DNA from 3 places in the Paenarthrobacter sp. AT5 genome. Region 2 is predicted to be linked to each of the others. Evidence: riboswitches for the same ligand, from Rfam matches in the RefSeq annotation. Region 2 holds a riboswitch; each other region holds the start of a gene.
The links. Region 2 has a riboswitch for S-adenosylmethionine ahead of RI444_RS14270 (aminotransferase class V-fold PLP-dependent enzyme). Riboswitches for the same ligand answer to the same signal wherever they lie in the genome.

Region 1: it holds a riboswitch for S-adenosylmethionine, as region 2 does, so the genes downstream of both, RI444_RS19160 (DUF1737 domain-containing protein) here and RI444_RS14270 (aminotransferase class V-fold PLP-dependent enzyme) in region 2, are expected to answer to the same signal.
Region 3: it holds a riboswitch for S-adenosylmethionine, as region 2 does, so the genes downstream of both, RI444_RS06640 (homoserine O-acetyltransferase MetX) here and RI444_RS14270 (aminotransferase class V-fold PLP-dependent enzyme) in region 2, are expected to answer to the same signal.

Annotation. Positions count from the first base shown of each region.
Region 1 covers NZ_CP136441.1:4,116,818-4,122,937, forward strand. Annotated here, with positions in the region: gene RI444_RS19155 (NtaA/DmoA family FMN-dependent monooxygenase) at 1-1,327, opposite strand, end outside; SAM riboswitch class IV at 1,494-1,607, shown strand; gene RI444_RS19160 (DUF1737 domain-containing protein) at 1,620-1,886, shown strand; gene RI444_RS19165 (rhodanese-like domain-containing protein) at 1,883-2,293, shown strand; gene RI444_RS19170 (O-succinylhomoserine sulfhydrylase) at 2,297-3,505, shown strand; gene RI444_RS19175 (hypothetical protein) at 3,515-4,117, shown strand; gene RI444_RS19180 (glutamate--cysteine ligase) at 4,172-5,383, opposite strand; gene RI444_RS19185 (hypothetical protein) at 5,603-6,120, shown strand, end outside.
Region 2 covers NZ_CP136441.1:3,094,578-3,100,697, forward strand. Annotated here, with positions in the region: gene RI444_RS14250 (DoxX family membrane protein) at 1-416, shown strand, start outside; gene aroA (3-phosphoshikimate 1-carboxyvinyltransferase) at 423-1,820, shown strand; gene RI444_RS14260 (ribosome small subunit-dependent GTPase A) at 1,823-2,938, shown strand; gene hisN (histidinol-phosphatase) at 2,995-3,807, shown strand; SAM riboswitch class IV at 3,989-4,102, shown strand; gene RI444_RS14270 (aminotransferase class V-fold PLP-dependent enzyme) at 4,134-5,543, shown strand; gene RI444_RS14275 (class I SAM-dependent methyltransferase) at 5,662-6,120, shown strand, end outside.
Region 3 covers NZ_CP136441.1:1,457,457-1,463,576, forward strand. Annotated here, with positions in the region: gene RI444_RS06620 (DeoR/GlpR family DNA-binding transcription regulator) at 1-180, shown strand, start outside; gene RI444_RS06625 (CPBP family intramembrane glutamic endopeptidase) at 224-979, shown strand; gene RI444_RS06630 (VOC family protein) at 1,113-1,751, opposite strand; gene RI444_RS06635 (bifunctional o-acetylhomoserine/o-acetylserine sulfhydrylase) at 1,987-3,303, shown strand; SAM riboswitch class IV at 3,463-3,578, shown strand; gene RI444_RS06640 (homoserine O-acetyltransferase MetX) at 3,594-4,733, shown strand; gene RI444_RS06645 (hypothetical protein) at 4,720-5,133, opposite strand; gene RI444_RS06650 (ATP-binding protein) at 5,410-6,120, opposite strand, start outside.

The DNA of each region.
Region 1 (6,120 bases), 1.0 Mb from region 2:
AGAAATCCAGGAGATTCTGCCGGAAACCGCCGTTGCCATAGCTTTTCCTCAGCAGGCCGCGGCGACGAAGTTCGGGAGTCAGTTTGTCCAGGACCCCATGCACCGTCACCGGATCGACGAACCCGGAAAACAGGAAGCCGTCACCGCCCACGGCCTCGCCCGTCTCCTCGAGGTAGTCGGCGATCTCTCCGGCGGTCCCGATGATCGAATCACCGGCGCCGCCGCTGCGGGCCTGCAGGATCTGCCGCAGCGTGGACCCGGGAGGAGCCGCTTTGGCGAAGTGTTCCAGCGTTCCTTGGTTACTGTTGGTGCTCAGCTCGGGGAGGGGCTGATCGAGGTCGAATTGCTTGAAGTCGATCACCGAAAGGTAGGAGATCGAGTTGAGCTGGCTGTCGATGTCCCGCTGCGTCAGCTCCTTGCGCCGTGCCCGCAGTTCCTCCCCCTCCGCAGCAGACCCCACCACGGTGGGCTTGAGGACAAAAAGTACCTTGACGTCGTCGGGATTCCGTCCTGCATTTGCGGCTTCGGCACGGATGGAATCGCGGTAGGCCTTCATCCCGTCGACGCCCCGGGCCAGGGCGATTGCGACGTCGGCGTGGCCACCCGCGAACGCCTTGCCCCGGGGCGATGCACCGGCCTGCACCAGTACGGGTTCCTCGGGAAGGGGTGCCGTATTCAGCGGACCCCGGACCTTGAAAAACTGCCCGTCGTGGTTGATGGGATGGACTTTGGTGTGGTCCGCAAACCGGCCTGCCTCCACGTCCTCCAGCACGGCGTCCGGTTCCCAGCTCCGCCAAAGCCGCCGGACGACGTCGACGAATTCCTCCGCCTTCTCGTAACGCAGGTCGTGCTCGATCTGCTGGTCCAGTCCGTAATTCTGCGCGGCGAGGTCGCTGCCGGAGGTCACCACGTTCCAGCCGAGTTGGCCCTCGGAGAAATGCTGCAGGGTGGCAAGGAGCCTGGCCGCGGTGAAAGGCGGGTAGAAGGACGCGCTGATGGTGGGCACAATGCCGAGGTGTTCCGTCGCGGACAGCAGGTACGGCACCAGGGCCAAGGGATCGTGCTTCGGAGCGAAGGACGCGTGCGCGAGCGACACTTCCGCGGTGCCGCCGTACGTGTCCGGGACGGTGAGTGAATCTTCGATGATGAACAGGTCCAGCCCCGACCGTTCAAAAGCCCTGACCGCCTCCTGGTAGAGCGCAGGCTTCTTCCAGTCATAGCCAAGGCTGTAGCCGGGAGTCCCCCAGCCCTGGACACCGAATCCATGGCCCACGAACCATCCGAAATGCAGCATGGGCTTGAGTGTAGAACTGCTCTGTCCGTTCACCGCGACCTGATTTCATGCGAAGTTACAGGGGGTCGTATTGCGTCAATTATGCTCCCGTGACGTCTTAAATGGTCCAGTCCCGGCGGCCGGTCCGGTTACGCAACATGACGACGGCGGGACACCCGCCACATGCGTCGCAACGGCCGCGGATGTTATTTTCTTCTTGAGTAATGAGTACCAGCGCCAAGCCCTGACTTGCTGGTCGGCAACCCTCTCCCGCGGCGGGGTGCCTCAGGTGACTACTCGGCGTATTCGACACTTCGAACTGCAAGCGTGACTGAGGAGCACATTAATGCCTGAACCCATCGAAGAGAGACTTTCCTACCGTTTGATCACGGGCCCGGACACCCGGGACTTCTGCGAACGGATCAGCAACGCCCTCGCTGAAGGCTACGTCCTGCATGGCAGCCCGTCGGCCACCTTCAACGGAACGGACGTCATCGTGGCACAGGCAGTGGTGTTGCCTGCCGCCGTCGCCAGCGCGGATGCCGCCGTGGCCAATGCCGTGGATGAGCTGGAGAACTACGAGGACGAGGCAGCATTCGAGGGCCACGCATGAGCTACGCCGGAGACCTGACCCCGCAGGATGCCTGGGCGAAGCTGCAGGACGGTGCCATCCTGGTGGACGTCCGCACCGAGGGCGAGTGGGCCCACATCGGCATCCCCGACACCAAGGCCACGGAAAACGATCCCCTGTTCATCCAGTGGAACCTTGCAGGCGGCGTCCCGAACTCCCGCTTCATCGAAGACCTGCAGCAACAGGCACCCGAGGGAGACGGCGTTGAGCTTGTGTTCCTTTGCCGGTCCGGCCAGCGCTCCATTGCTGCGGCCATCGCCGCAACCCAGGCAGGTTTCACCGCCTACAACGTCCTCGAAGGCTTCGAAGGTGAACCGGACCGTTACGGCGAACGAACCGTCAACGGCTGGAAAAACCGCGGCCTGCCAACCAACCTTGGAAACGAATAAGAAGTGACTTTCAACCCTGACGCCGCCGGCTGGAATCCAGACACCCAAGCCGTTCGCGGTGGCCTTGACCGTACCAATTTCCAGGAAACGGCGGAGCCCGTCTTCCTCAACTCCGGCTTCGTCTACGAGTCGGCTGCAGCTGCCGAGCGCGCCTTCACCGGAGAAGACGAACGATTCGTCTACTCCCGCTACGGCAACCCCTCCGTTGCCACCTTCCAGGAGCGGCTGCGTCTCCTTGAAGGCACCGAAGCCTGCTTCGCGACGGCGTCGGGCATGTCCGCAGTCTTCACCGCCCTTGGTGCCTTGCTGGGCGCCGGCGACCGGGTGGTTGCCGCCCGCTCGCTCTTTGGCTCCTGCTTCGTGATCCTCAACGAGATCCTGCCGCGGTGGGGCGTGGAGACGGTGTTCGTAGACGGCCCCGACCTGGACCAGTGGCGCGCTGCCCTCTCCGAGCCCACCACCGCGGTGTTCTTCGAGTCCCCCTCCAACCCGATGCAGGAGATCGTGGACATCGCAGCCGTCAGCGAGCTCGCGCACGCCGCCGGGGCAACAGTGGTGGTGGACAACGTCTTTGCCACTCCCCTGCTCCAGCGCTGCGGCGAGCTCGGCGCCGACGTCATTGTGTACTCCGGCACGAAGCACATCGACGGCCAAGGCCGCGTACTGGGCGGCGCGATCCTGGGCACCAAGGAGTTCATCGAAGGCCCGGTCAAGCAACTCATGCGGCACACCGGGCCGTCATTGTCCGCGTTCAACGCGTGGGTGCTGACCAAGGGCCTGGAGACCATGGGCCTGCGGGTGAACCACAGTTCCGCCTCTGCGCTGAAGATTGCCGAATGGCTGGAAGATCAGCCTGCGATCAACTGGGTCAAATACCCCTTGCTCACATCCCACCCGCAGTATGAGCTGGCCGCCAAGCAGATGAAGGCCGGCGGTACCGTGTTGACGTTCGAGCTTTCGCCGTCGTCCGGCCGCTCCGCCAAGGAAGCCGCGTTCGCTTTGCTCGACGGGTTGCGGGTCATCGACATCTCCAACAACCTGGGCGACTCGAAGTCGCTCATTACCCACCCGGCTACCACCACCCACAGGGCCATGGGACCCGAAGGCCGTGCAGCCATCGGGCTCTCCGACGGCGTGGTCCGGTTGTCCGTTGGGCTCGAGGACGTCAACGACCTCATCCTGGATCTGGAGAAGGCCCTCAAACAGGTCTAATCTCATGCCATGAGGCATCCATACCGCCGCGCGGGGGCTGTCATTGTTGCGGGTTCGGTCGTGTGGCTGGCGGGAATATCTCCGGTGCCCCGCGTCTATACCACCCACGATCCGGCCGAGCGTTTGAGGCTGCTTCTGCGGGGTGAGCGGGGATGGGTGACCGGCCACCACGTGGCCGCAGCCGGGACCGCGGCCGTGCCGATTGGATTCGCCGCCTTGGCACGGGCCATGCCTGACGCCAAGGCCAAGCACTGGGTAGAGGCCTCGGCTGCGGCGCTCCTGGCCGGAGCTCCGCTGTTTGTGTACAGCCTGTCCCGGAGGGCGTCGGACCTTGAACGGTTTGCGTATCGTCGCGGCTCGAATGTTCCGTTCCTGGGCTACTCATGGCTGCACATCGCCGGCCTGGCCGCCCTCGGCACCGGCTTGCTGCGATCGCCGGCAGAGCGCTGGGTGGGGCTGACGGCCAGCAGTGCTGCGGTACTTTTCGCCGGCATCCTGCTCAAGGCCAAGGACATTCCGCCGTTCGTCTTCTACGTTACGGAGGCGACTGTGGGAGGGTACCTGATGGTGTGGGATCCGGAGCCTCCCGCGGGCGACCCCGCGGTTGGTTGAGTTCCCGCAGTGCTGAGTTCCCGCGGTTGGCTGAGGTCCCGTAGTGCGGAGTTCCTAGGCCCGGCGGACGCGTGCCAGCACGGGATCGGGATCCTTGATGGCACCTCCCGGTGTGCCGGAGACGGTGACTTTGACGGCATGCCCCACCACGGCACCCAACGCCTCTACACTGGGCGGACTCCCTGCGGGGCTTTGGCCATCCCGTTGGCGGCTGTTGAAGCGTGCCGCAGCTTCCCGTTGCTGATGGGCGCCGTTTCCGCGCTTCAGGATGTCCGCTAAGCCTGCTTTCACCAGTTCCAGTTCGCCCTGCTCGGCCAACACGGGGGTCAAGTACTCCATCAACGCCCACACCACGCTTGTGGCCGGTTCGGGACGGAATTCGCCAAAGTCAAGAAGGTCACCGCGCAAACCCATGTTGCTGGCTTGGAAACTGGCCATGCGCAACAACGCCGTCGGCACCGAGGCGGGTTCAACGCCGTCGAGCATCTCCCGGGTGGCCGTCTCCACCAAAGCCCGCACCAGCACGGCAATCAAGGCCGCATCCTCCGAACGCAGGCAGACGTCGGCAACCCGGACCTCCACTGTGGGGTGGTCCCGGGAGAGGCGGGCGTCAAAGTAGATCATGCCCTCATCCAGCAGCACGCCCGTCTCCAACAGCCGCTTGACCATACGCCGATAGGAGGTCAGGGAACCGAACACAGCGGACGGCCCGGACGTTGGCCAGCGGTTCCAGGCCTGGGTCCGGTAGCTGTCAAAGCCGGTGGCCTGTCCGCGCCAGTAGGGAGAATTGGCGCTGATGGCGGTCAGGACAGCGAGCTTGTCCCGGATGTGGTCCAGGACTACGACGCCTTCCTCAGGCGATTCCAACGAGGTGTGCACGTGGAAGCCGCACGTCAGCTGTTCGTACGCCGTGAGTCCAAAACGCTCCAGCATCTCCGCGTACCTGGGGTTGGGCGTCGTGTGCGGGGTGGAAGCGAGGGGCGAAGTGGCAAGTGCGGCTACGCGGGCCCCGTGCTTGCGGGCGGCCTGGTCTGCCAAGGCCCGGCCCCGCCTGATCTGATGCAGCAATTCGTCGTAGCTATGGCAGGGCCGGGTCTGGGTCTCGATCTGTTCCAGCTTTAGTTCGTGGCTGAGCCCTGAACCGTCGCCCTCGGAAGTCCCGTCCTGTTGCCCTCTTCCGCTGATCAACGCATCCGCGAGGGCCAGAGGTTGACCCGTCACGGGATCGACGATGAGCAGCTCCTCCTCCACCCCGAAAGTACGCATGCTCCATTTTGCGCCCCACGATAGCCGCGGCCGCAAACCCCGCCGCCACCTGGTCCGTCAATTTTGCTGGATCATTCGTACCGGACCGTAGGCGAAGCCCCGAAAATGGCGGGGTCCCGAGGGCCAAGGCCGGAGTGATCCAGCAAATTTCTCGTCGGGCTATCCACATAAGGCCCCCGCCCACTCCTGGCGGGGCGTCGATCGTGGCTTGCTGGCCCTATGGATGCGCTTGAATTCCTCACATCGGTGGGCGGAGTCGCCAAGATCGGGCTGCTCCGGGCCAACGGGTACACCCCCGCCGATATCCGCAAGCTCGCAGGTGCCTATCAGCCCAGGCATGGTCTGTGGGCCATACCGTCGGCTGACCCTGCTGTCCTTAAGGCGGTTTCCAACAACGGCTACCTGACATGTGCCAGCGCAGCCCTCAGGTACGGTCTCTGGCTCAAGACCACACCGGCAAAGCTTCACTTAGCCACCAGGCACGGCAGAGGGCACGGCTTCGTGCGGCACGGCGGTCTCCGCTTCGGTCCGGAGGCCAGTCTTCCCCTTGCCTCCGTGGAAGTACGCCCCGGAGCAGATCTGGAACTCGCCGGAGCACGTCATGGCGGAAATCCGGGGCTTCCTGGCCAGGGGAAGACCCCGCCATTTGGGTGGACGAGCAGAAATTTGCTGGATCATTCGCACCTGACCGCAGGCGAAGCCCCGGAATGGCAGGGTCCCCGAGGGCCGAGGCCGGA
Region 2 (6,120 bases):
TATCGCCGGTACTTCGCCGGGCTTCCGAGTCCCTGCCTTTCCAGACAGACGAGAAAGTCCTGGCCCGCGTCATCGGTGGCGCGCAGTTGGGAGCAGGTGCCCTCCTCGGCCTGGGAAAAATGTCCCGCTTCGCTGCCACCGTGCTCGCTTTGACCTCGGCGCTAAACACCTACGTGGAGTGGCGCTCAGCGGATATCAGCACCAAGGAAGGCCGTAACGCACGCCGTGCCCAGCTGCTGAAGAACATTTCCCTGACCGGAGGCGTGCTGCTCGCTTCCGTGGACACTGCCGGACGCCCCAGCCTGGCATGGCGCGCCGAACACCTTGCCGCCGACGCAAAGAAAGTCACCGGGAAGCAGATCAAGCGCGCAGACAAAGCAGTACGCAAGGCCGTCGACCACGCAGTTGGAGCATAAGGAAGCATGACTGGTACCACCGCAGCAAACACCGGCACGGAAAGCGCCGCAGCACAATCTCTCTGGCCGGCGCCCTTTGCCAAGCAGCCGGTCGATGCCACGGTAACGGTACCGGGCTCCAAGTCCTTAACCAACAGGTTCCTGATCTTGGCGGCCCTGGCTGATGGGCCGTCAAGGTTGCGGGCTCCCCTGCACTCGCGGGACTCCGCCTTGATGGTCCAGGCCTTGCGCCACTTGGGAGCGACCGTCACCGAGGTGCCGGGCGACGGGGACTACGGTCCCGACCTCGAGATCAGCCCCATCAGTTCGACGGACACTCCCTCCGACACCTCCATCGACTGCGGCCTTGCCGGAACGGTCATGAGGTTTGTTCCCCCTGTGGCGGCCCTCCGCCGGGGAACTGCTGTCTTCGACGGCGACCCCCATGCCCGCAAGCGCCCCATGGGAACCATCATCGAGGCGCTCGTAGCCCTTGGGGTTCCGGTTCGCGCCGAAGGCGGCAGGACGCCGTCGGCCCTGCCTTTCGCGGTGGAAGGCACCGGCAAAGTCCGCGGCGGGCATCTCGTGATCGATGCCAGTGCCTCGTCGCAGTTCGTATCGGCGTTGTTGCTGGTGGGCGCGCGCTTCACCGAAGGCCTGCATCTTGAACATGTCGGCAAGCCGGTGCCAAGCCTCGACCACATCAGCATGACAGTATCCGTGCTCCGCAGCGTCGGGGTCAGCGTGGACGATTCGGTGCCCAACCATTGGCGCGTGGCTCCCGGCCCCATCCGTGCCTTCGACCAGCGCATCGAACAGGACCTGTCCAACGCCGGTCCCTTCCTGGCCGCCGCGCTGGCCACCCGCGGCACCGTCAGAATCCCCAACTGGCCCCTCCGGACAACCCAGGTGGGTGACCTCTGGCGCAGCATCCTCACCACCATGGGGGCAACCGTCACGCTGGAAGACGGCACGCTCACCGTCACGGGCGGTCCCGACATCAAGGGGGCGGACTTTGACGAGACCAGCGAACTGGCTCCCACCGTTGCCGCCCTGTGCGCTTTGGCCAGCGGACCCTCCCGCCTGACCGGGATCGCCCACCTCAGGGGCCACGAAACGGACCGGCTCGCCGCGTTGGTGAACGAGATCAACCGCCTCGGCGGGGACGCGGAAGAAACCGCGGACGGTCTCATCATCCGTCCGGCTGCCCTGCACGGCGGCGTCGTGCACAGCTATGCGGACCACCGCATGGCTACGGCGGGTGCCATCCTCGGGCTCGCCGTGGAAGGGGTGGAAGTGGAAGACATCGCCACGACTTCCAAAACGATGCCCGAATTCCCGCACATGTGGGCAGCCATGCTCGGGCAGGCTACCCGCGATTCCGGCGAATTCCCACAGGCGGGCACAACCGGGGGCAACCGCTGAGCATGGGCCGCGACGCACGCTCCTGGGACGAATCGGATGTCCGCATCCGTCCGAACAAGAAGGGTTCCAGGCCCCGCACCAAGGACCGTCCCAGCCACGACGACGCCGTGGTGGGACGAATCATCACGGTCGACCGCGGGCGCTACACGGCGATCGTGGGCGAGGACTCTGACAACGAACGCGTAGTCATTGCAGCCAGGGCCCGCGAACTCCGCCGCACGCCGGTGGTTCCGGGCGATTTCGTTGCCTTGGTGGGCGATGTCTCCGGCAGCCCCGATACCCTGGCGCGGCTGGTCCGCGTCGAAGAACGCCGGACCCTGTTGCGTCGCAGCGCCGATGACACGGACCCGATCGAGCGGGTAGTGGTGGCGAACGCCGACCAGCTGGTAGTGGTGGTGGCCGCGGCCAACCCGGAGCCGCGTACAGGTTTCATCGACCGCGCCTTGGTGGCAGCCTACGACGCCGGCATAGAGCCGCTGCTGCTCATCACCAAGGCGGACGTCAAGGATCCGGCGGAACTTCTTTCGAACTACCTCAGCCTGGACTTTCCGGTCATCATCAGCCGCACGGCGGATTCACAGGCATCCGGCATCGATGCCCGCTCGGACGACGGCTTGTCCGCCCGGCTCGACAGCGAAGCGGTGTCCCGCCTGCGGGACCACCTCGATGGAAAAGTGACCGTCATGCTGGGGCACTCCGGCGTCGGCAAGTCCACCATGGTCAATGCGCTGACGGGCGCGGAACGGGCAACCGGCGGAGTCAACGCCGTGACGGGCCGCGGCCGGCATACTTCATCGTCGGCCCTGGCCCTCAAGCTGGCCGACGCTCCTTCGGGCAGCTGGATCATCGATACTCCCGGCATCCGTTCCTTCGGATTGGCCCACGTCGACCCGGACCGGATCCTGCACTCCTTCCCGGACCTCGAGCCCGGTACCGAAGACTGCGAACGGGGCTGCAAACACGACGCCAACGCCGTCAACTGCGGACTGGACGCCTGGGTCAACGAAGGGCATGCCGGACCTTCCGGCACCGCAAGGCTGGCGTCCCTGCGCCGGCTCCTCGGAGCGGACCCACGCCTGGAGGCGAAGGAAACCAAGGAACTCGGCACCGTCAACTGAGACGGGAAAAGCACCACTTCCCGGGTGCAGGGATTGTTTCGCGATAGTTTGGTGGCATGACCCAACCCGTTTCCAGTTACAACGATGACCTGCGGCTGGCCCACGTCCTGGCCGATTCGGTGGACGCCCAGACCATGGACCGGTTCAAGGCCCTGGACCTGCAGATCGAAACCAAACCCGACCTGACGCCGGTCACCGATGCGGACAAGGCCGCCGAGGAAGCCATCCGCGGCCAGCTCTCGCGTTCGCGTCCCCGCGACGCCGTGCTGGGCGAAGAGTTCGGCAGCAGCGGCCATGGATCGCGGCGCTGGATCATCGACCCCATCGACGGGACGAAGAACTTTGTTCGAGGGGTGCCGGTGTGGGCGACCTTGATCGCCCTCGTTGACGAGGACGAGCCCGTGGTGGGTGTGGTCAGCGCGCCGGCACTCGGCAAACGCTGGTGGGCCGCCAAGGGCATGGGAGCCTACACAGGGCGGTCCCTCGCGTCGGCCACCCGTTTGAAAGTCTCCAATGTCTCTTCGTTGGCGGACGCGTCACTGTCCTTCTCGAGCCTTTCGGGATGGAAGGAGCGCGGAAACCTGGACGAATTCCTTTCCCTCACTGACGACGTCTGGCGGACCCGCGCCTTCGGGGATTTCTGGTCCTACTGCCTGGTGGCCGAAGGTGCCGTAGACATCGCCTGCGAACCGGAACTAAACCTGTACGACATGGCTGCCTTGGTGCCGATCGTCACGGAGGCCGGCGGCAGGTTCACCTCGCTTGAGGGCGAAGACGGCCCCTTCGGCGGCAACGCGCTGGCCACCAATTCCATCCTCCACTCAGAGGTCCTGAAGCGCCTCAACCCGGAGATCGACGATCTCCTTTAGCGCGCTCCGGCAACAGCCGAACCGTAATGCTGCGAATAATCGACGGCGACAAACCCACTTCAGGGTGCCATCGCCGTCGATTATTCGACCAAAACGGGATTCGGCTCTCTCCGTAACAAACCGCTTAACAAACTCCTCCCGCTTTGAATCGTCCACGGAAGGTGTCCTAGTCTCTTCTACAGGTCACGAGTGCCAGCGCTAAACCCCGGTTTGCTGGCCGGCAACCCTCCATTCGCGGTGGGGTGCCCCGGGTGACGACCAGGCCGGTCCGGAACGGATACGGCAAGCGCGGATCCCTTGGAGGGGTCCTTCTTGAGTGAGGTCCCATGAGCACTGTTACGTTCGATTCCACCGTCCTGCCCGCTTTCGGAGATGACCACGCGGCCCACGAAGCCCTCGCAGCGCGACCGCTGGCCGCCGTCACAGGAGCAGAGCTGCAGGCTCCCCTGATCCAAGGGGGCCACGTCAGGTACGCAAACCTTGACTACGGAGCGTCGGCCCCGGCACTGACCATCGTCTCTGCCTACTTGAATGAAATCCTGCCCTATTACGCCAGTGTGCACCGTGGCGCCGGTTACGCATCCCAAATCAGCACGTCCGTCTATGAAAACTCGCGGAACATCGTGCGGGACTTCGTTGGCGGCCGGCCGGATGATTCAGTCATCTTCACCCGCAACACCACCGATTCGCTGAACCTCCTCGCCGGATGCCTCCCCCAGCTTGACGGCGCACCGGCCGGTGAAGTGCTGTACCTCGACATTGAGCACCACGCCAACCTGCTTCCCTGGCAGGGCGTACCGCACCGCAGCGTCATCGCCTCCCCCACGTTGTCTGCCACCATCGCCAACCTGCGCGATGAATTGAGCCAGGGCGGAATATCCCTGCTCGCTGTGACCGGCGCTTCCAACGTCACCGGCGAAATCCTGCCGATTGCAGAGCTCGCAGCGTTGGCGCATGAGTTCGACGCGCGGATCGTCGTCGATGCAGCCCAGCTCGCCCCGCACCGGCGCATCAACATTTCCGAGAGCGACGTGGACTACGTCGTCTTCTCGGGGCACAAGCTCTACGCGCCCTTCGGCGCAGGCGTCGTGGTCGGCCGTCCCGATTGGCTCGACGCCGGAACCCCCCACCTTGCCGGCGGCGGCGCCGTTCGTGAAGCGCGCCTGGATTCGGTGAGCTGGGCAACTGGTCCGGCCCGGCACGAGGGCGGCTCCCCCAACGTCCTGGGGGCAGCCACCTTGGCGCGGGCTACCCAGGTGCTGGCCGGCTTGGACCAACAGGACTGGCACAACCATGAGGTGGCAATCCGATCCTTCCTGGTTGAGGGCTTGGAATCCATTGAAGGGGTCACCGTCCACCGGATCTTCAGTGATTCCACCGACACCATCGGCGTCGTCAACTTCTCCGTTGAAGGCTTCGACGCGGGACTGGTGGCGGCTTACCTGGCCGCCGAGCACGGCGTGGGCCTGCGCGATGGCCGTTTCTGCGCCCACCCGCTCCTGAAGCGCCTCGGCTTGCCGTCCGGTTCACTGCGCGCCAGCTTCGGCGTCGGCTCCCGGCTTGAGGACGCTGCCAGGCTGCTGGCCGGCATCCGGCAACTGAAGACCACCGGACTTGGCTGGGATTACGTCGTGGACGAGGGCCGTTGGGTCCCCGCAAACGATCACCGCAGCTACCCGGAGTGGGCGCCCAATACGCCCGGAACCGCCGGGGCCGCTCCCTGCACCGTGGACTAGGAGCCTTCCCGGCCTTGGCGCCACGTTGCTGCGGTAGATTCTTTGGGTATCCCTGACTACTGCCGCTGAAGGAGTCCCCCGCGTGTCCACGCGTTCAAGCAACGAATCCGGAGGATCACTGCCCTCCGGCCTCCCGGTTTCTTCCGGAGGTGCCGGACGCGCCGGACGCGCCGGCGGCCCAAAGCTGCACGCGCACCGACGTCGGGAGCTGGGGCAGAGCTTCCAGGACGGCGGCGAACATTATGATCGGGTCCGCCCCGGGTACCCGGCGGATTCCGTCGATTGGCTGCTGCCCCCGAACGCACGGACCGCAGCCGATATTGGCGCAGGGACAGGCAAATTCACAACACTGCTGCTCGACCGGGGCCTGCAGGTCAGCGCCGTCGACCCTTCCGCGGACATGCTGGACCAGCTGCGGAAGAACTGCCCGCAGGCGCACGCCGTTGAAGGTACTGCCGAAGTGACGGGACTGGCGGACTCAGTTTTCGACGTCGTCAGTGTCGCCCAGGCCTGGCACTGGTGCGATCCGCTCAAGGCAAGTACCGAGATTGCCCGGATCCTCCGTCCGCACGGAACG
Region 3 (6,120 bases), 1.6 Mb from region 2:
GCCACGGAGTCCTACGTGCTCGCTGACTCCTCCAAGGTGGGGCACAGGGCCTTTGCCGCGATGGCCGGCTATGAGTTCCGGCACCTCATTACGGACTCCGGGATCAAGCCCGCAGACCGCGCGGCGTTTGAAGCCAAGGGGACCGAGGTCATCGTCGCCGCCACGCACCTTGCGGACTGACAGCTCCCGGGGAAGCAACAGGATCTGAAGGCAAGATAGGAACATGCTCCTAGCCTCACGACGCCGCCTGCGCGCCGAAGTACTCATTGTCCTGGGTCTTTCGCTGGGCCAGTCTGCCGTGTATTCGGTGGTCCAGCTCCTGGACAAGATGACCAGGGCGCCGTTGTCGGAGGCAACCTCGACGCTCAACAGGTCCCAAAGCACGCGCGAGTACTTCGACCTCACCTACCAATTGCTGGACATCCTGTTCGCCCTGGTGCCGGTGGTCCTGGTTTTCTACTTCCTGTCCCTCCAAGCCTCGGGAGGATCAGCATTTGCCCGTCTTGGCTTCAACTTCGCCCGGCCAGGCAAGGATGCGCTGCAAGGCCTCGGCCTGGCAGCGGCCATCGGGATTCCGTCCCTTGGCCTGTATGCCGCAGGCCGGGCGCTGGGCATCACCACGGCGATCATACCCAGCGGCTTGGACACGTACTGGTGGACCGTGCCTGTGCTGGTGCTCTCCGCCATCCGCCACGGGATCGTCGAAGAAGTCATTGTGGTGGGCTACCTGCTGGACCGTTTCGGCAAGTTCGGGTGGAGCACAGCCGCGGCAATCGTGGTCAGCGCGTTGCTGCGGGGCAGCTACCACCTCTACCAAGGGTTCGGTCCGTTCATCGGCAACGTGGTCATGGGCTTGGTGTTCGCGTGGCTTTATACCAAGACCAAGCGCGTGTTGCCGCTGGTGATAGCCCACGCGCTGCTGGACATCGTGGCATTCGTCGGCTTCAGCCTCTTTGGGAAGGCCGTGGGGCTGGGCTGACCGGGTAGGCGTAGGGCCGGGAGGCCTGTGGGCCTGGAGGCCCGGACCCGCCCCTTAAAGGTATTCGGCCGCCATCGGTGGGTGACGTCATTGGCACCCGCTGATGGCGGCCGAAGTATTGTGTGGAACAGCGTCAGATGGTGACGGCTCCTGCGGCGGTTTCGAAAGTGACGGACATGATGCCGGGGGTTCCGTGCGGTGCCATCCACTGGACGGCGACGTCCTCGAGCGGCTTCTCCACGGGTTCACCCAACCACTCGGTCACGCGCTCTGCGGAACCGGCGATGGTGAGGCTGGACATCTTGACGTCGCTCTCGTAAACCTTGGACGGGTGCAGGGAGGGGTCGCCTTCCCACTTGAGCATGTACGGCACTTGCGGGTCGGCGATCAAGCCGAGGATGCCGATCTGCTGCCACACGAGTTCGCGGCCGTCCGGGAACTTGCGGTTGCCCGGTACTGCGGAGCGGCCGAGGCGTGCTTCGAACGGGGCAAGGTCGTCAACGGCGACGCACCAGCCCATCCATCCGCCGCCGGCTGCCGAGCGTGCCCGGACTGCCTGGCCAAAGGGTGCCTTATCCGAAGCGGGGTGGTCCAGGACCTCCACGACTTCAAGGTATTTGCTGTCCGCCAAGGGAATGATCATGTTCCGGGTGCCGAAGCGGGGGTGCACTCCGCCCCGGACTGCGTCCACTCCCAGTGCTGCGGAAATTCGTTCGGTAGTGGCCAGGAGGCCATCTTTTTCACAAGCGTAAGAGACGTGATCCATGCGCATGGCTTCATCTTGGCACTTTGTGATTCGGGTCTCAGCTAAGTCGTGCCTAACTAAGGTGGGATGTTACGGCGTGCCCTGAGGCGTGGCGCCGACCCCGGCCCTGTCGCGTCGCGGAAAGACCGAAAAATACTGTCTTCGTCATAAAGGTGGGTAATTCCGTGCCGGCTTCCTAGACTGGCCGCAGTTCCAAGCACTCCCCGTTACTAAACCCATGCGCTACGAAGAGGAGCCAGTCATGTCCCAGGGATGGTCTTTCGAAACCCGCCAGATCCACGCAGGCCAGGAGCCGGATGCTGCAACCGGTGCGCGCTCGTTGCCGATTTACCAGACCACTTCCTTCGTGTTCCCCAGTGCTGAGAGTGCCGCCAACCGGTTCGCGTTGGCGGAACTGGCTCCCATCTACACCCGCATTGGCAACCCCACCCAGGACGCAGTGGAACAGCGCATTGCGAGCCTTGAGGGCGGGCTCGGGGCCCTGTTGCTCAGCTCGGGCCAGGCGGCGGAGACTTTCGCGATCCTGAACATCGCTGAGGCCGGCGATCACGTGGTGGCGAGCCCCAGCCTGTACGGCGGAACCTACAACCTCCTGGCGCACACCCTGAAGAAGTTCGGTATTTCCGTGACCTTCGTCGAGGATCCGGACAACCTGGAGCAGTGGCGCAACGCCGTGCAGCCCAACACCAAGCTTTTCTTCGGCGAAGTTGTTTCCAACCCCCGCCAGGACGTGCTGGACATCGAAGGCGTCGCCGCGGTTGCCCATGAAGCGGGTGTCCCGCTGATCGTGGACAACACGCTTTCCACGCCTTACCTGATCCGTCCCATCGAGTGGGGTGCGGACATTGTGGTCCACTCGGCTACCAAGTACCTGGGCGGCCATGGTGCTGCCATTGCCGGGGTGATCGTGGATTCCGGAAACTTCGACTTCAGCCAGGACCCGGAGCGCTTCCCGAACTTCAACACTCCCGACCCCAGCTACAACGGCCTGGTCTACGCCCGCGACCTCGGCAAGGACGGCGCCCTCGGCGCCAACCTTTCCTACATCCTGAAGGCCCGCGTCCAGTTGCTGCGCGACCTTGGTTCCGCAGTATCGCCGTTCAACGCCTTCCTTATTGCCCAAGGCCTGGAAACCTTGAGCCTGCGGGTGGAGCGTCACGTGGCCAACGCCACCAAGGTGGCCGAATGGCTTGAAGCCCGTGACGACGTCGAAGCGGTCGCCTATGCGGGCCTGCCGTCAAGCCCCTGGTACGACCGTGGCCGCAAGTACGGTCCCCGCGGCACGGGAGCCGTTGTTGCCTTCACCATCAAGGGTGGCGTCGAAGCCGGCAAGCGCTTCGTCGATGCCTTGGAACTGCACTCCCATGTGGCAAACATCGGTGATGTCCGTTCCCTGGTCATCCACCCGGCGTCGACCACCCACAGCCAGCTGACCGCGGAACAGCAGGCTGTTGCCGGAGTGAACCCGGGCCTCGTCCGCCTGTCCGTGGGAATCGAGCACATCGATGACATCATTGCCGATCTCGAGGCAGGATTCCGCGCGGCAAAGGGTGCCTGAACCCGCCTGACGTGCGTCGCGGCGGGCCGCCCGGATTGAGGATTCTTCGCCGGGCGGCCCCTTCACGTGCGCGTTCGTGAACTAAAACGCCCTGAACCGTCATACTGCTGTCACATTCTTCGCCAGAACGGCCGTTCTCTTCCTAAACTCTAGGTGTTAGGTCATGAGTGCCAGCGATCAGCCCCGGCTTGCTGGCCGGCAACCCTCCTCCGCGGTGGGGTGCCCCGGGTGAGGACCTGGCCGGCCGCAATAACGGCGGCGGGCAAGCGCGAGGTTTAGGTGTCAAAGGAATGACCATTACTGCTACATCCCTTCCCACGTCGGAAGAACAGGACGGAACCGTCAAATACGCCCGCGTGGGTTCCCTGGAGCTGGAAGCCGGCGGGTTTCTCCCGGACGTTGTCCTGGCCTATGAGACCTGGGGCAAGCTCAATGCCGACGCCTCAAACGCCGTCCTCGTGGAGCACGCCCTGACGGGTAGTACGCATGTTGCACGCGGCGCCTCGGACGAGGAAGGCTGGTGGGAGCAGCTCGTTGGCCCGGGCGCAACGATCGACACCAACAGGTTCTTTGTCATTTCCATCAACATCGTGGGCGGCTGCTACGGCAGCACAGGGCCGTCGTCGCAAGCCCCGGACGGCAAGCCCTGGGGCTCCCGTTTCCCACTGGTGACCCTGCGCGACAGCACAGTGGCCGAAGCCCGGCTCGCCGACGCCTTGGGGATCCGGCAGTGGCATGCAGTGCTGGGCGGCTCGATGGGCGGGGCGCGCGCCTTGGAATGGGCAGTGACCTTCCCGAACAGGGTGGAGCGCTGCGCCGTGATTTCCGTAGGTGCCTACAGCACCGCGGAGCAGATCGCGTTTGCGCAGGCACAGACGCTCGCAATCCGCCAGGATCCGAACTTCAACAACGGTGACTACTACCATGGCCCGGCACCTGAAACCGGCCTTGCCTTGGCGCGGCGGATTGCCCACATCACGTATCGTTCCGCGCTGGAGCTGGACCTCCGCTTCGGCCGGGAAGCGCAGCCGCAGGAGAAACCGCTGGCCGCCGCCGTGCTGGGGGAGCGGGGGCGCTACCAGGTGGAGAGTTACTTGGACCACCAGGGCACCAAGCTGGTGCGCCGCTTCGATGCCAACAGCTACATCGCGATCACCGAGGCCCTGATGTCCCACGACGTCAGGCGGGGACGCGGCCCGCTCAAGGAAGCGTTGTCCCGGGCCACGGCACAGTTTTTTGTGGCGGCCGTGAACTCCGACCGGCTCTACTTCCCGGCACAGTCGCACGAACTCGCCGAAGCCTTGCCGGGCGACGTCCCGGTCCACATCATCGAAGCCCCCATCGGGCACGACGGCTTCCTCACGGAGATCGGCCAGCTCGCGGGCCAGCTGGGCGCAGCCTTCTTTGCCGAAGACTTCAGCCGTTCATGATCTCGCCGCGCTGCTTCATGTAGTCCTCCATGGCGATCTCGCCGTTGCTGAACTTCGCGTCCAGCTCTGCGAGCTTCCGCGCCCGGTAGCCCTGCGGCGCAGAGCCTCCACTTGCCGGGGGCGGCACCTGTGGTGAAGCGCCCGACGGCGGTACCTCCGGCGGCGTTGCATCAGCCGGGCCGATGTCGGCGGGTCCCGTCGGATACCCGGGGTAGTTCTGCGGCGGATAGGCCTGGCCGGGGTAGTTCTGCGGCGGGTAGCCTGGCCCGGGAAGGTTCTGCGGCGGGTAGCCACGGAAGCCGTCGTTATGGATTCGGCGCGCCTTGGACCGGTTGTACATGCGGATTCCAACTGGAATCACCCATGAGCAGACGATGATCCAGAAGATCAGATTGTTCACAGTGGAGCCCTCCTAGGTCCTATCCCAGCTTAGCCCCGTCGCGTCAGGGCTTCGCCGCCGCGGCAGCCCAACCATCAAACCTCCAGGTTGGGGAGCGCCAGACAAACCAAAAAGAGAACTACTTTGCCGACGTGAGTAGGGTCCAGAGAGCTCCGAACGCGAAAAATGATCCCATCAAGATGTATACGAAGCCCAGGCCCTTGATACGAGCCTACACCGATGACTTGTTTTGGCAGCCTACGGGATCGGGCTCGGCGCACTAGTACCGTGAGATGACTAGTCTGTGTTCAGATTGCGCAAATACTGTCGAAGGCCCGGTATCGCGAAATCGATCTTCCCGTGGCCGGCAGGTTCCACCAGGCCGGCGGCGAGCAGGCGCGAGCGATAGTTGGCGACTAGATTGGTCTTTGCCTTCAGCCTCTCTCCAAGGTCTCCGGCGATCGAAGGACCGTCATCCTGCGCCATTGCGCGAAGGAACTGGAGGTCCTTTGCCGACACGGTTGAGAGTGCGGCTTCGATGACCGTGCGGGCATTGCGCCTGTGGGCGGCCTGTACCGCGCGGTCCGCCTCGGCATCTGTCAGCGTGCCGTTGTTATTTTCCGCTTCGCGCCAGAGGAAGTAGCCGACGAGCTGGATCAAGAAGGGGTAGCCACCGGTCGACTCGGCTGCCTTTTGGACCAGGTGGGGCGGGACACGGAAGCCGGCGGTGGCGAAGATGGAGGCGAAAGACCGTTCAACGTCGCGGATGCCCGCCGCATGGAGGTCGATTTTGTCGGCCCGGCGCAGGAACGTGGCAACGCCTTCATTGAGCAGGTCGGATACGGCTGCAGGCAGTCCGGCGAATACCAGGCCGATCGGCATCCGGTCCTGGATGAAGTGCTGGACGCTGGCCGCCAATTGAGCGAGTTCGTTGCGGTCGGCGGCGTGGATTTCATCCACCGTGATGATCAGGCCGGTGTGTTTGTTGTCGAGGATGTGGAGAAGTTC